DNA from 2 places in the Aquibium microcysteis genome. Region 1 is predicted to be linked to the other one. Evidence: predicted binding sites of a transcription regulator. Region 1 holds the regulator's gene; the other holds the start of a gene.
What was found. Region 1 encodes LexA, which represses DNA repair genes until DNA is damaged. Its sites were predicted from a motif close to TGTTCNNNNTGTGTTCNG; they were not measured.

Region 1 (7,239 bases):
GGCGAATGCGACGGCCTGAACCCCGTAGAGCGTGCGCAGCAGCGGTGACCGGACCCCGTCCCTCCATGGCCAGACCGCCATCGCGAAATAGAACGCGGAACTGGCGAAGAGGAGCATGGAATTCAACCGAAGCGCGAATTGCGCATGCCCCGCCATCAGAATCGCAATCAGGACGGCCGAGCAGCCCAACATCATCCAGCTGACGGTGGAGACGAGCGTTGCGGGGGCGTAGAGCAGGAAGACCTGGCGATGCAGCATCACTCCGAGGGCAGGCGCCAGACAGACCAGGGCGCTGGTCAGACCGCTCACCCGGCCGGCCGGTGCTTCGGGCATCAGGGCGGCGATATAGCCCATCACCGCCAGCATCGAGACGATGTAGCAGAGTTGCGAAGCGATGAAGAGGACGGTGATCGGCGCCGGCCGGCGCACGAAATCGCCGATCGACCAGAACAGGATGCACGCCGCGATGGCCAGGAAGAGGACGAGCAGGGCGTCCGAGGCCAGTTCGGCCTGGCGTACGTCGCGCCAGTCGATCGCCTCCACCCCGAAGAGCGATGAACTGGTCGTCTCCAGCCGCAGGAAGTAGACGGTGTCGGGCGCGGCCGGACGGATCTCGAAGGTCAGGGCCACCGTGGCGGCCTCGCGCTGCCGGAAAGGCAGAAGATCGCCGGTTTCCCGTCGCTGCCAGCCCGCTCCGGAGGAATCCGGCTCGAACAGCGTGACCCTGTCGAGAAAGGTCGGCCTGATGTAGAGGACGAGCGGCCGGCCATCGGCCTGCGGTCGCACGCGCAGGCGGAACCAGTGAGCCGACGGCGTGAAGCCTTCCGAGAAGAGCTTCTTCACCGGCGCGAACTGCATCCCGACCACATCCTCGACGCCCAGCCGCGCCGACGGGTCCTCGAGCACCGCTCGCTCGACGACGTGGTCGGACCCCGGATGCAGCGAGACGAGCGAGGCGGCACCCAGGATGGTGATGACGATCCCGATGACCGCGAGCAATGGCAGCAGCAACTCGCTTCCATAGTCGGCGACACGCGAGCGAATGCTCGCCGTCTTCAGATGAGATGCGACCGGCTCGGCAGCCCGCCTCGGTGAGAATTCCATGAGCCCCGACAGACGCCCCTCTCGTAAGAGCCGGGCGACACCGGAATTCCCCTGCGACTTCCACGCCACGCCCCGCCTGCCAACCTATGCAACGCACGCGGAGAATTTACCAGCGGTTGACCGACCTTCGTCCCCAGCCGTCGGCGCTTCCATCCCCGGCGCCGCGGCTCGCCCATCGCGCCGGTCAGGCGGGCGTGGCAGCGGGAAGCGGCGCTGGCCGGTTTCTGCGCATGCGCGGTGACCGGATCCGAACAAAGCGATTGCGGAACAAGACTGGAACAGATAGGTTTGTTCCGGTTTTGTTTTTCGCACGATTCCTTCCGGGGGTGGACCCATGCTGACCCGCAAGCAACACGAACTGCTGCTCTATATCCACGAGCGTCTGAAGGAGACGGGCATACCGCCGTCCTTCGACGAGATGAAGGAGGCGCTCGATCTCGCCTCCAAGTCGGGCATCCACCGCCTGATCACGGCGCTGGAGGAACGCGGTTTCATCCGGCGGCTGCCCAACCGCGCCCGCGCGCTGGAAGTGCTGCGGCTGCCCGATTCGATTGCGCCCGGCCTCGGCGCGCCGCGGAAGTTCTCGCCCAGCGTCGTGGAGGGCGGACTAGGCAGGAAGCCGGAAGCGAGTCCCGCGCGCACGGCCAGCAACGACGACAACGCGAACGGTGTTTCGATCCCGGTGATGGGCCGCATCGCCGCCGGCGTTCCGATCGACGCCATCCAGCACCAGACCCATTCGGTCGTGGTGCCGCCGGACATGCTGGCGGGCGGCGACCACTACGCGCTGGAGGTGAAGGGCGATTCGATGATCGAGGCCGGCATCCTCGACGGCGATACGGTCATCATCCGCAATACTTCCAGTGCCACGCCCGGGGACATCGTGGTGGCGCTCGTCGACGGCGAAGAGGCGACGCTGAAGCGCTTCCGCCGCAAGGGCGCGTCGATTGCGCTCGAAGCGGCCAACCCCGCCTACGAGACGCGGATCTTCGGACCCGACCGCGTCAGCGTCCAGGGCAAACTGGTCGGCCTCATCCGGCGTTACTGAGCCGGCGCGTCCGGGCTCCTGCCGGCCGGAGCACCTGCGCTGCTTTCGTCCGGCTTCCGCCTTTCGGGCTCATAGGGCGGCATGCCGCGCGCCTCGCGCGAAAAGCTCCGGTGCGCATGCCAGGGTCTGAAGGGTTCGCGTATGGCGCGGCGGAGCGCGACGTTTGCTCCCCTCCCCTCGCCGGCCGCCGTGAATCGTCCTTCCGCACTGCCGCGGCGGGCGAGATCGCGCCTCGTGAGCACGGTCGTGGAACTGCCGGCGGGACAGGGGGCAGCGACCGTCGCATCCTCGATCACCATGAGGGCGGCGGTACCGCAATGCCCTGATGCCGACACCCCCTCGCTCACCCAGACGACCAACGCGCCGCTGGCATGGCGGGCAGCACAGGCTCCGCCGGTGCAGGTGAACGGCGTGTCGGGCTCCGGCGGCGAGAACGGCTGCGGCACGCCGGATGCCTGCTCGGCTCCGCCCGAAGTCATCACCGGCCGGACGACTGCGCCGGCCATGGCCGCATCCATCCATATCCCGGTGACGAAGTCGCTCGGTCGCGGCCGACTGACGGAGAGGTCGCCGTTGCCCATGCGCATGGCGACCAGGCGGCCGTCGTCCGATACGAACAGATCCGGCAGGTCGCGGCCCGCGATGATGGCGAGGCCGGCGACGAGCAGCGGCAGGGCGAGCAGGCGCAGCCATGTGGTCAGCACGGTCGCCAGCACGAGGGCCACCGTCAGCGTCAGCACTGCTGCCGCCGGGATGGCGCCGACGGCGTCGATCGGCGTCAGCTCCGCCAGCCGGCGCGCGACCGCCAGCATCACGCCGATGCCCCAGCCCATCAGGTCGAGCGCCGGCCCGTCGAGCCCGAACGGCATCAGCACGCCGGCGAGCACCGCCGACGGCATGACGACGAGCGACACCACGGGCATGGCGAGCAGGTTCGCCACGAGACCGAGCGGCGAGGCCCGGTGGAAGTGCCACACGCCGTAGAGCGCCGTCGCCGTCCCGGCGATCAGCGAGGTCGCCGCGATGCCGCCGGCATAGGCGAGGCCCTTCCCGAGCAGGGCCCGCGGCAGCGCGCGGTCGTGGTTCCGCCCGCCGCCCGGCGGGTGGCGAAGGCGCCGCTCCGACCAGGCGGCATAGGCGGCGATCAGGGCTCCCGTCGCGGCGAAGGACATCTGGAAACTCGGTCCCACCACCTCGTGCGGGGCGACGGCGACGACGATCAGCGCCGAGATCGCCAGGTTGCGCATCGTCAGCGCGGCGCGATCGAACAGCAGCGCCACCAGCATCACCGCGATCATGATGAAGGATCGCTGCGCCGCCACCGCCGCGCCGCAGATCACGAGATAGTAGGACGCGGCCAGGAGCGCGGCGACGGCGGCGTATTTCTTGACGGGCCGGCGCGATGCGAAACCGGGTGCCAGCGCGAAGAGGAAACGCAGCGTCAGCATCACCGTGCCCGCCACCAGGGCCATGTGCAGGCCGGAGATCGACAGCACATGCGCGAGACCGGTCTTGCGCAGGTCCTCGTTGACCTCTTCGGGAATGCCGGCGCGCGTCCCGGCGATCAGGGCCGCGGCGATGGCGCCTTCCGCCCCACCGACACGCTCGACGATGCGCGCCGAAATCGCCTCGCGCATGCGGCCGACGCGGGCGAGCAGCTCCTGCCGCCACCCCGCCGCCGCCGGGAGGTCCGTCTCCACCGGGTTGGTCAGGAAGAAGCCGGTCGCGCCGATCCCGTCCATGTAGCTTTCGAAGGCGAAGTCGTAGCCATGCGGACGCGCGGGGCCCGACGGGGGAAACAGCCGGGCATAGCCGGAAACGCCGTCTCCGGGCACGAGCGTCGCGGGGATCGCGCGGGCCGAGAGCCGGACGCGGCGAGGCGCATGGCGCAATGTCGGCCGCGCCGTGGCCGACACGTCGATCGTCAGCCGCACCCGCCCGCTCGCCTGCCGCTCGATGGCGGCGACGCGTCCGGTCACCATGGTGGGGATCTCGGCGCCCAGCATCGGCGTGCTCGCGCGCCAGGTCTCGGCCTTGCCGGCCAGCGCACCCAGCGCCACCATCAGCGCCGCGGTCGCGGCCAGCCTTGCCATGCCGCCCTCCGCCGCCGCGAGGCGCAGCGCGATCGCAGCCCCCACCAGCGACCCGAGGAGAGGAAAGCCGGGCTCGAACGGGAGCGTCCAGTAGAGCGCAGCCCCTGCGGCGAGGAGAACCGGCAGGGACAGGAACCCCGCGCCGCGATCGCGCTCCACGGCGACGGCGTCGCGGGCGGCGCGCCGGATCCGTCCCGCCATGCCCGATGATGCCGGCAGCGCGAAGCCGGCGCGTGATGCTCGCCCGATCCCATCCGCGCGGTCGGGCAGAGACGCCCCCGCCGGGGCGGGCAGCATGCGCCGCTCGTCGGCGTCCGGCTCACCCGTCGCCATCGCCATCGTCCCCGCCCGGAGCTTCCAAGCCGACGCCCTTCCCCGAAACGCTTGCGCCCGAATGAGCCTATGCTACATGAACGCGACCCAAAACACCCGCGCGACATGCAGACCCTGCGCACGCGCCAGTCCCCTGGATCCGCCATGACCGCACCCGTCGTCACGCGCTTCGCGCCTTCGCCCACCGGATTCCTCCACATCGGCGGTGCGCGCACCGCCTTGTTCAACTGGCTCTACGCGAAGCACACCGGCGGCACGATGCTGCTGCGCATCGAGGACACGGATCGCGAGCGGTCGACGGAGGAGGCGACGGTCGCCATCCTCGAGGGCCTCGCCTGGCTCGGGCTCACCTGGGACGGCGACCCGATCTCGCAGGCCTCGCGTGCCGAGCGGCACCGGGAGGTGGCCGAGGAACTCGTCCGCATCGGGCAGGCCTACTATGCCTACGAAACCGCCGAGGAACTGGACGCCATGCGCGAGAAGGCCCGGGCCGAGGGCCGGCCGCCGCGCTACGACGGAAGCTGGCGCGATCGCGACGCCTCCCAGGCGCCGGCGGGCGTGCGGCCGGTGATCCGCATCAAGGCGCCGCGGGACGGCGAGACGGTGGTGCAGGATCGCGTACAGGGCGAGGTGCGCTTTCCCAACAAGGACCTCGATGATTTCATCATCCTGCGGTCCGACGGCACGCCAACCTACATGCACGCGGTCGTGGTCGACGATCACGACATGGGCGTGACCCACATCATCCGCGGCGACGACCATCTCACCAATGCGGCGCGCCAGACGGTGATCTACAGGGCGATGGGATGGGACGTGCCGGTGATGGCGCATATCCCGCTGATCCATGGGGCGGACGGCGCGAAGCTGTCGAAGCGCCACGGCGCCCTCGGCGTCGAGGCCTACCGCGCCATGGGCTATCTGCCCGCGGCGCTGCGCAACTACCTCGCCCGTCTCGGCTGGAGCCATGGCGACGACGAGGTGATGTCGACGGCCGACATGGTCTCCTGGTTCGAGATCGAGGACGTCAACAAGGGCGCGGCCCGCTTCGACTTCCAGAAGCTCGAGGCGCTGAACGGCGTCCACATGCGCAACACGCCCGACGAGGAGCTGCTCGGCATCCTCGTGGATACCCTGCCCTACATCGAGAACGGCAAGTCCCTTCTGGACTCGCTCGACGAGAGGCGCCGCGCCATGCTGCTCGCCGCCATGCCGGGGCTGAAGGAACGCGCCAGGACGCTGGTGGAACTCGCCGACAGCGCCGGCTACCTCTTCGCCACGCGCCCTCTGGCGCTCGACGAGAAGGCCACGCAACTGGTGGGCGAACCGCCCCGGGCCATTCTGGCCGGTGCGAGAGCGGCGCTCGGCGCCATCGACGGCGACTGGACCGCCGCATCGACGGAGGCGGCCATCCGCGCCCACGTCGCTGCCTCGGGCCTGAAACTCGGCGCCGTGGCGCAGCCGCTGCGCGCCGCGCTCACCGGTCGTGCTACGTCTCCGGGCGTCTTCGACGTTCTGGCGGTGCTCGGCCGCGACGAAAGTCTGGGCCGCATCGACGACCTGCTCTGAGCGTTCCGGCTGCGGCAGCCCACCTAAATCGATCCAATCGGCGGATGGCGATCCCCGCCCTCCGCGCGGCTGGTGCAACGCAACATTCCCCCTGTGGCAACTTGGCATCGGGGGGGAAATAGGATAGCTACAAGGCCGTTCTTGCTCGCGATTTCCCGTCGTCGAGCCCCTCCCCACGCTGCCATTCCGACGAAGGAGCCCGCGATGACCGATTCAACCGCAAAACTCGATTTTGGCGGCAAGACGATCGATCTGGCCGTGCGAAAGGGTTCCGTGGGACCCGACGTGATCGACATCGGCAAGCTCTACGCCCAGACCGGCGCCTTCACGTATGATCCCGGTTTCACCTCCACCGCCAGTTGCGAGTCCGAGATCACCTTCATCGATGGTGACCAGGGCGTGCTCCTGCACCGCGGCTACCCGATCGAGCAGCTGGCCGAGCATGGCGACTTCCTCGAGGTCTGCTACCTGCTGCTGTACGGGGAACTGCCGACCAAGTCGCAGAAGGAGGACTTCGACTACCGCGTGACGCGCCACACCATGGTGCACGAGCAGATGTCGCGCTTCTTCACCGGCTTCCGTCGCGACGCGCATCCGATGGCCGTCATGTGCGGCGTGGTCGGCGCGCTCTCGGCCTTCTACCACGACTCGACCGACATCTCCGACCCCTACCAGCGCATGGTCGCGTCGATGCGGCTGATCGCCAAGACCCCGACGATCGCGGCCATGGCCTACAAGTACCACATCGGCCAGCCCTTCGTTTACCCGAAGAACGACCTCGACTACGCGGCCAACTTCCTCAACATGTGCTTCGCGGTGCCCTGCGAGGAGTACAAGGTCAATCCGGTGCTTGCCCGCGCCATGGACCGCATCTTCATCCTGCACGCCGACCACGAGCAGAACGCGTCGACCTCGACGGTCCGCCTCGCCGGCTCGTCGGGCGCCAACCCCTTCGCCTGCATCGCGGCCGGCATCGCCTGCCTGTGGGGTCCCGCGCATGGCGGCGCCAACGAGGCGGCGCTCAACATGCTGTCGGAGATCGGCTCGGTCGACCGTATCCCCGAGTTCATCGCCCGCGCCAAGGACAAGAACGAT
Region 2 (7,239 bases), 170 kb from region 1:
CCCAGAAATTGTCCGAGGTGGCGATGCGGATGATGCGGTCGTCGGAGAGTCCGGCGATCTTCTTCCAGTGGCCCGCCGCCTCGTCGTCGGTATGGTAGACGGTCACCAGGAGGCGACCGGGGTCGAGGCCGAACTCCTTGGTGATGAGGTTCCAGGCGAGTTCGATGGCGACGTCCTTGAAATAGTCGCCGAAGGAGAAATTGCCGAGCATCTCGAAGAAGGTGTGATGGCGCGCGGTGTAGCCGACGTTGTCGAGGTCGTTGTGCTTGCCGCCGGCGCGCACGCATTTCTGCGAGGTGGTCGCCCGCGAATAGGGCCGCTGCTCGATGCCGGTGAAGACGTTCTTGAACTGCACCATGCCGGCATTCGTGAACATCAGCGTCGGGTCGTTGCGCGGTACCAGCGGGCTCGACGCGACGATCTCGTGACCGTTCTTCCGGAAATAGTCGAGGAAAGCCGACCGGATTGCGTTGACGCCACTCATTTCGATGCCTTCTCAAGGAAAACCGGGGTGCCCGGCAGCCGAACGGCTTCTTATCGGCTGGCCGCGCGAGTGTCCAGAAAGACGGCGCGCCCTCCCGCCGCCTGCGTCGCCCCCGCGCCAACGAAAACGGGCCGCCGGGGGAAGACCGGCGGCCCGAAGACTGCAATGGGGGCTCGTTCGCGGATCAGGCCTCCTCGGCCATGTCCCCGCCGTCGTCGTCTTCCGGACCACCGTCGAGCAGCTTCTCGGCGATGAGCCCGGCGCTCTGCCGCAGCGCCTTCTCGATCTCGTTGGCGAGTTCCGGATTGTCCTTCAGGAACTGCTTGGCGTTCTCGCGCCCCTGGCCGAGACGCTGGGAATTGTAGGAGAACCAGGCACCCGACTTCTCGACGATGCCCGAGGTGACGCCCAGATCGACCAGTTCGCCCGTCTTGGAGATGCCGGACCCGTAGACGATGTCGAACTCGACCTGCTTGAAGGGCGGCGCCAGCTTGTTCTTGACCACCTTGACGCGGGTCTGGTTGCCGGTGACCTCGCCGCGCTCCTTGACCGAACCGATGCGGCGGATGTCGAGACGCACCGAGGCGTAGAACTTGAGCGCATTGCCTCCGGTGGTCGTCTCGGGCGACCCGAACATGACGCCGATCTTCATGCGGATCTGGTTGATGAAGATGACCATCGTGTTGGAGCGCGAGATCGACGCGGTGAGCTTGCGCAGCGCCTGGCTCATCAGACGGGCCTGCAGGCCCGGCAGCGAATCGCCCATCTCGCCCTCGATCTCGGCGCGCGGCGTCAGCGCCGCCACCGAATCGACCACCAGCACGTCGATCGCGCCGGAACGCACCAGGGTGTCGCAGATCTCGAGCGCCTGCTCGCCCGTGTCCGGCTGCGAGATCAGGAGGTTCTCCAGGTCGACGCCGAGCTTGCGGGCATAGACGGGATCGAGCGCATGCTCGGCATCGACGAAGGCGCAGATGCCGCCCTTCTTCTGAGCTTCGGCCACCGTGTGCAGCGCAAGCGTCGTCTTGCCCGAGCTTTCCGGACCGTAGATCTCGATGATGCGCCCCTTGGGAAGTCCGCCGACGCCGAGCGCGATGTCGAGACTGAGCGATCCGGTCGACACCGTCTCGATCTCCACGATCTGCTCGTTGCGGCCGAGCCGCATGATCGAGCCCTTCCCGAAGGCGCGCTCGATCTGCGACAGCGCCGCGTCCAGAGCCTTGCTTTTGTCCACCGATTTTTCCTCGACCAGCCGCAATGAGTTCTGAGCCATGATACATTACCCCTCGATCGTCAATGAAGTCCGGCCGCCTTGCCGCCTGAGATCCTATGTACTCTTTTTGTTCTCCTTTTGCAAGCGCTCGTCGCTCCAGCGATTTCAGAGACTTGACCATGAGGTTCGCGTGATGTTCCCATCGCCCGGCTCCGAGGGGCATTCCAGGCAGGGCCGGGCCGGGGCCGCGGCGCCGGGCGAATCGGCGGGCTCCCCTTGCACGCACCGCCGGCGGGGTGGCAAGACGCGGGCGGACAAAGGAGTTTCAGGCTCATGACCGATATCGCCCGGCCCTTCACCGACGTCTCCGCGCCCGTGGCCGCCGCCCTCGCCGAGGGCCGTCCCGTCGTGGCGCTCGAGAGCACGATCGTCACCCACGGCATGCCTTTTCCGCAGAACGCGGAAATGGCCGCGCGGGTGGAGGCGATCATCCGCGACGAGGGCGCCGTCCCGGCGACGATCGTGGTCGTCGAAGGCAGGCTCAAGGTCGGCCTCTCGGCCTCGGAGCTCGTGAGCCTGGCCCGCGTTTCGGGCGCCATGAAGCTGTCGCGTGCCGACCTCGCCTTCGCCGTGGCCGAAGGACGCACCGGCGGAACGACGGTCGCCGCCACCATGATCGCGGCCGCAGCCGCCGGCATCCGCGTCTTCGCGACGGGCGGAATCGGCGGCGTCCACAAGGGCGCGGAGACGAGCTTCGACATCTCGGCCGATCTCGACGAACTCGCCCGCACGCCGGTGATCGTTGTCTCGGCGGGTGCCAAGGCGATCCTCGACATCGAGAAGACGCTGGAGGTTCTGGAGACGCGCGGCGTTCCGGTGGTGGGCTACGGTACGGACGTGATGCCCGCCTTCTGGTCGCGCGGATCGCGCTTCGGGGCACCGCTGCGTCTCGACAGCGCCGAGGCGATCGCCCGCTTCCAGAGAACGCGGACGGCGCTCGGCGTCGCGGGCGGCATGCTCATCGCCAATCCGGTGCCGGCGGCGTCGGAAATCCCCGAGGCCGAGATGGCGGTCCATATCGAGGCCGCGCAACGCGATGCCGTGGAACGGCGCGTCTCCGGCAAGGCCGTCACGCCCTTCCTGCTCGCCCGGATCCTCGAACTGACGCAGGGGCGGAGTCTCGAAACCAACATCGCGCTCGTCGAGAACAATGCCCGCCTGGCGGCCCGCATCGCCGCCGCGCTGGCCTGACACGCGGCCGTCGACGACATGTCTTCCAACGAAAAATCCCGCCGGCGGGGCGGGATTTCCCTCGTGGATGAAGGCTCCCCGATCAGGTGATCGGTGCGAGCCGGATCTCGACGCGGCGGTTGGCCGCCCGTCCGTCGGGCGTGGCGTTCGAGGCGATCGGCTGGGTCTCGCCCAGACCGAGGATGGAGAAGCGGCGCTGGTCGACACCCTGCGCGCCGAGATAGTTGGCGACCGAAAGCGCGCGGCGCTGCGACAGGCCGAGATTGTAGTTGTCGTCGCCCGTGGAATCCGTGTGGCCGTAGACGTCCACGATGGTCCGGTTGAACTTGGTGAGCACCAGTGCCACCGAGTTCAGGGTTCCGTAGAAGGAGCCCTTGATCGCATCCTGGTCGGTGTCGAAGGTGATGTTGGAGGGCATGTTGAGGATGATCTGGTCGCCCTGGCGGGTGACGCTGACGCCGGTCCCCTGCAGCTGCTGGCGCAACTGCGCCTCCTGCTGGTCCATGTAGCCGCCGATCGCGCCGCCGGCGAGCGCGCCGATGCCGGCGCCGATCAGCGCGTTGCGGCGGTCGTCGCCTCCGGCCAGCACGCCGAGGCCGGCACCTGCGAGCGCGCCGAGGGCCGCGCCGCCGGCCGTGTTCGAGATCTTCTGCTGGCCGGTATAGGGGTCGGTCGTGCAGGCGGCGAGCCCGAAGCTGGCCACGCAGACGGCGGCCATCATGGTCTTGTTCATCGAAATCCCTCTCCTTGGTGCGCGGGTGGGCGCGGCCCCCCGGTAGCCTCGATGGCCGTCTATTGTCGCGAATTGCGGCGAAAAGCGGATCGCGGCGCGTGCGGCCTCACTTCTTGCGCCGTCTGCGCCCGTAGAGCTCGAGTCGGTGATGCAGGATGTCGTAACCGAGCTCGCGGGCGATCTCGTCCTGCAGCTTCTCGATCTTGTCGGAACGGAACTCGATGACGTCCCCCGTCTCGACGTCGATCAGATGGTCGTGATGTTCCTCGCCGGCATGCTCGAACCTGGAGGGTCCGCCGGCGAAGGCATGCCTCTGTATCGCGCCGTGCTCCTCGAGCAGCTTCATCGTCCGATAGACGGTCGACAGCGAGATGCTGGGGTCCAGCGCCGCGGCCCGGCGAAAGATCTCGTAGGCGTCCGGATGGTCTTCCGTCCCCGACAGGATCTCCAGGATGGTCCGCCGCGGACGCGTGATGCGGACCCCCGCACGCCGGAGTTCCGCCTCGTAGTCCACCTTGTGCTTCTGTTCCGACGTCATGGGCGGACTATGGTCCAGATGACAACCGTTTGCAAATGGCCGTGCGCGGCCTCTAATTGCAAATGATTTGCATTTGCGTTGACATCGCGGAAAATCGATCTATCTTCCCTGGGAGAAAGCGCCCCGCGGCGGATCGGCCGCCGCCGGAAGCAACGGATCCCGAGACCCATGCTGCGAACGCTTGCCATTGCCGTCCTCGCCCTCGTCACGAGCTTCGGAGCCGCCGCCGCGGACGACCGGCTCAAGGTCGTCACCACCTTCACCGTCATCGCCGACATGGCGCGCAACGTCGCAGGCGATGCGGCCACGGTGGAATCGATCACCCGCCCCGGCGCGGAAATCCACAACTATCAGCCGACGCCCGGCGACATCCTGAAGGCGCAGGATGCCGACCTGATCCTCTGGAACGGGTTGAACCTCGAACTCTGGTTCGAGCGCTTCTTCACCAATCTCCGCGACGTCCCCTCCGCGGTCGTGTCGGAAGGCGTGGTGCCCATGTCCATCGGCGACGGCCCCTACGCGGGAAAACCCAACCCGCATGCCTGGATGTCGCCGTCGGACGCGCTGATCTACGTCGACAACATCGCCAAGGCGCTTGCCTCCGCCGATCCGGCCAATGCGGCGACCTACGAGGCGAATGCGGCGGCCTACCGTGCCCGTATCGAGGCGGCGATCACGCCGATCCGCGCGCAGCTGGCGGCCATTCCCGAGGAGCGGCGCTGGCTCGCCACCAGCGAAGGCGCCTTCAGCTACCTGGCGCGCGATTTCGGGCTGAAGGAACTCTATCTCTGGCCGATCAACGCCGACAGCCAAGGCACGCCGCAGCAGATCCGCCGCGTCATCGACGTGATGCGCGCCGAGCGGGTGCCGGCGATCTTCAGCGAGAACACCGTATCCGACAAGCCGGCACGGCAGGTCGCCCGCGAGACCGGCGCGGCCTATGGCGGCGTTCTCTACGTCGATTCGCTTTCGGAAGCCGACGGCCCGGTGCCGACCTATCTCGACCTGCTGCGCATAACGGCAGAAACCATCGCGAAAGGCCTCACCGAGTGAACGCACCAGCCAGGGTCCAGGCAGACGAAGCGCCGCCCGGGATCGTAGCCAGCGACATCGCCGTGACCTACCGGAACGGGCACACGGCGCTTTCCGACGTCAGTTTCTCCATCCCGCAGGGGTCGATCACGGCGCTGGTCGGGGTCAACGGCAGCGGCAAGTCGACCCTCTTCAAGGCCATCATGGGCTTCGTGCCGCTGTCGCGGGGCTCGGTCTCCATCCTGGGCCAGCCGGCCGGCCGCGCCCGCGACCGCAACGCCGTCGCCTATGTTCCCCAGGCCGAGGAGGTCGACTGGAACTTCCCCGTCCTGGTCGAGGACGTGGTGATGATGGGCCGCTACGGCCACATGAATTTCCTGCGCATTCCCCGTCGCGCCGACAAGGACAAGGTGGCCGCCGCGCTCGACCGGGTCGGCATGACGGCATTCCGCAAGCGCCAGATCGGCGAACTCTCGGGGGGACAGAAGAAGCGCGTCTTCCTCGCCCGCGCGCTGGCCCAGGAGGGCCGTGTCATCCTCCTCGACGAGCCCTTCACCGGCGTCGACGTCACCACCGAGGAAGCGATCGTCACGCTGCTGCGCGATCTGCGCGCGGAGGGGCGCGTCATGCTGGTCTCCACGCACAACCTCGGCAGCGTGCCGGAGTTCTGCGACCGCGCCATCCTCGTCAACCGCACCGTGCTGGCGGCCGGCCCGACGAGCGAAGTCTTCACCCGCGCCAATCTGGAAGTCGCCTTCGGCGGCGTGCTGCGCCACTTCGTGCTCGGGGGCGCCGACCTGCACGACGACGCCGACAGGCGCCAGGTCACCGTCATCACCGACGACGAACGGCCCTTCGTGTTCTACGGCGAGGAAGGCGTCGACGGTGCGGCGGCGAGCCGGTCGGCGCAGGCCCCGGGCGACGCGAGGCCCTCGGCACCCGAGGAACGGGGCTGACCGTGGACCTGCTGCTCGAGCCCTTCTCCTACGGTTACATGGTCAACGCGATCTGGGTCAGCGCGCTGGTCGGCGGCGTCTGCGCCTTTCTGTCGGCCTACCTGATGCTCAAGGGCTGGTCGCTGATCGGCGACGCGCTGTCCCATTCCATCGTGCCGGGCGTCGCGGGCGCCTACATGCTGGGCCTGCCCTTCTCGCTCGGTGCCTTCCTGTCGGGCGGGCTGGCGGCCGGCGCCATGCTGTTCCTCAACCAGCGCACCAAGCTGCGCGAGGACGCCGTGATCGGCCTGATCTTCACCTCCTTCTTCGGGCTGGGCCTGTTCATGGTGTCGCTGTCGCCGACCTCGGTGAACATCCAGACCATCGTGCTCGGCAACATCCTCGCGATCACGCCCGAGGACACGCTTCAGCTCGTCATCATCGCCGGCGTCTCGCTGGTCGTGCTGCTCGCCAAGTGGAAGGACCTGATGGTGGTCTTCTTCGACGAGACGCATGCGCGGTCCATCGGCCTCAACCCCTTCGTGCTCAAGGCCGTCTTCTTCACGCTGCTGTCGGCCTGCACCGTCGCCGCCCTCCAGACGGTCGGCGCCTTCCTCGTCATCGCGATGGTGGTGACGCCGGGCGCGACGGCCTATCTGCTGACCGACCGGTTTCCGCGGCTGATCGCGGTGTCGGTCGCCGTCGGTTCCATCTCGAGCTTCGCGGGAGCCTACCTGTCCTATTTCCTGGACGGCGCGACCGGCGGCATCATCGTGGTGCTGCAGACGCTGGTCTTTCTCGCGGCCTTCGTCTTCGCGCCCAAGCACGGCATGCTGGCTGCCCGCCGCAAGGCCCGCGCGACCCTGGCGGAGGGCGCATGATCGACCAGCTGCTCCTGCCTTTCGCGTTCCCCTTCATGCAGCAGGCCTTCGCGATCGCGCTTCTGGTCGCAGCACCCATGGCATTGCTGTCGACCTTCCTGGTGCTCAAGGGCTGGTCGCTGATGGGCGACGCCATCAGCCATGCCGTGCTGCCGGGCATCGTCATCGCCTA

Region 2: the regulator LexA is predicted to act here: its motif matches at 1,815-1,832, upstream of recA (recombinase RecA).

What each region holds. Positions count from the first base shown of each region.
Region 1 is NZ_CP061080.1:1,648,252-1,655,490, forward strand. Features, by position in the region: gene IAI54_RS07520 (sensor histidine kinase) at 1-1,011, opposite strand, end outside; gene lexA (transcriptional repressor LexA) at 1,439-2,152, shown strand; gene IAI54_RS07530 (ComEC/Rec2 family competence protein) at 2,146-4,578, opposite strand; gene gltX (glutamate--tRNA ligase) at 4,723-6,144, shown strand; gene gltA (citrate synthase) at 6,349-7,239, shown strand, end outside.
Region 2 is NZ_CP061080.1:1,823,000-1,830,238, forward strand. Features, by position in the region: gene alaS (alanine--tRNA ligase) at 1-484, opposite strand, end outside; gene recA (recombinase RecA) at 669-1,757, opposite strand; gene IAI54_RS08350 (pseudouridine-5'-phosphate glycosidase) at 2,031-2,948, shown strand; gene IAI54_RS08355 (YiaD family glycine zipper/OmpA-like lipoprotein) at 3,031-3,681, opposite strand; gene IAI54_RS08360 (Fur family transcriptional regulator) at 3,788-4,219, opposite strand; gene IAI54_RS08365 (metal ABC transporter substrate-binding protein) at 4,388-5,272, shown strand; gene IAI54_RS08370 (manganese/iron ABC transporter ATP-binding protein) at 5,269-6,207, shown strand; gene IAI54_RS08375 (metal ABC transporter permease) at 6,246-7,067, shown strand; gene IAI54_RS08380 (metal ABC transporter permease) at 7,064-7,239, shown strand, end outside.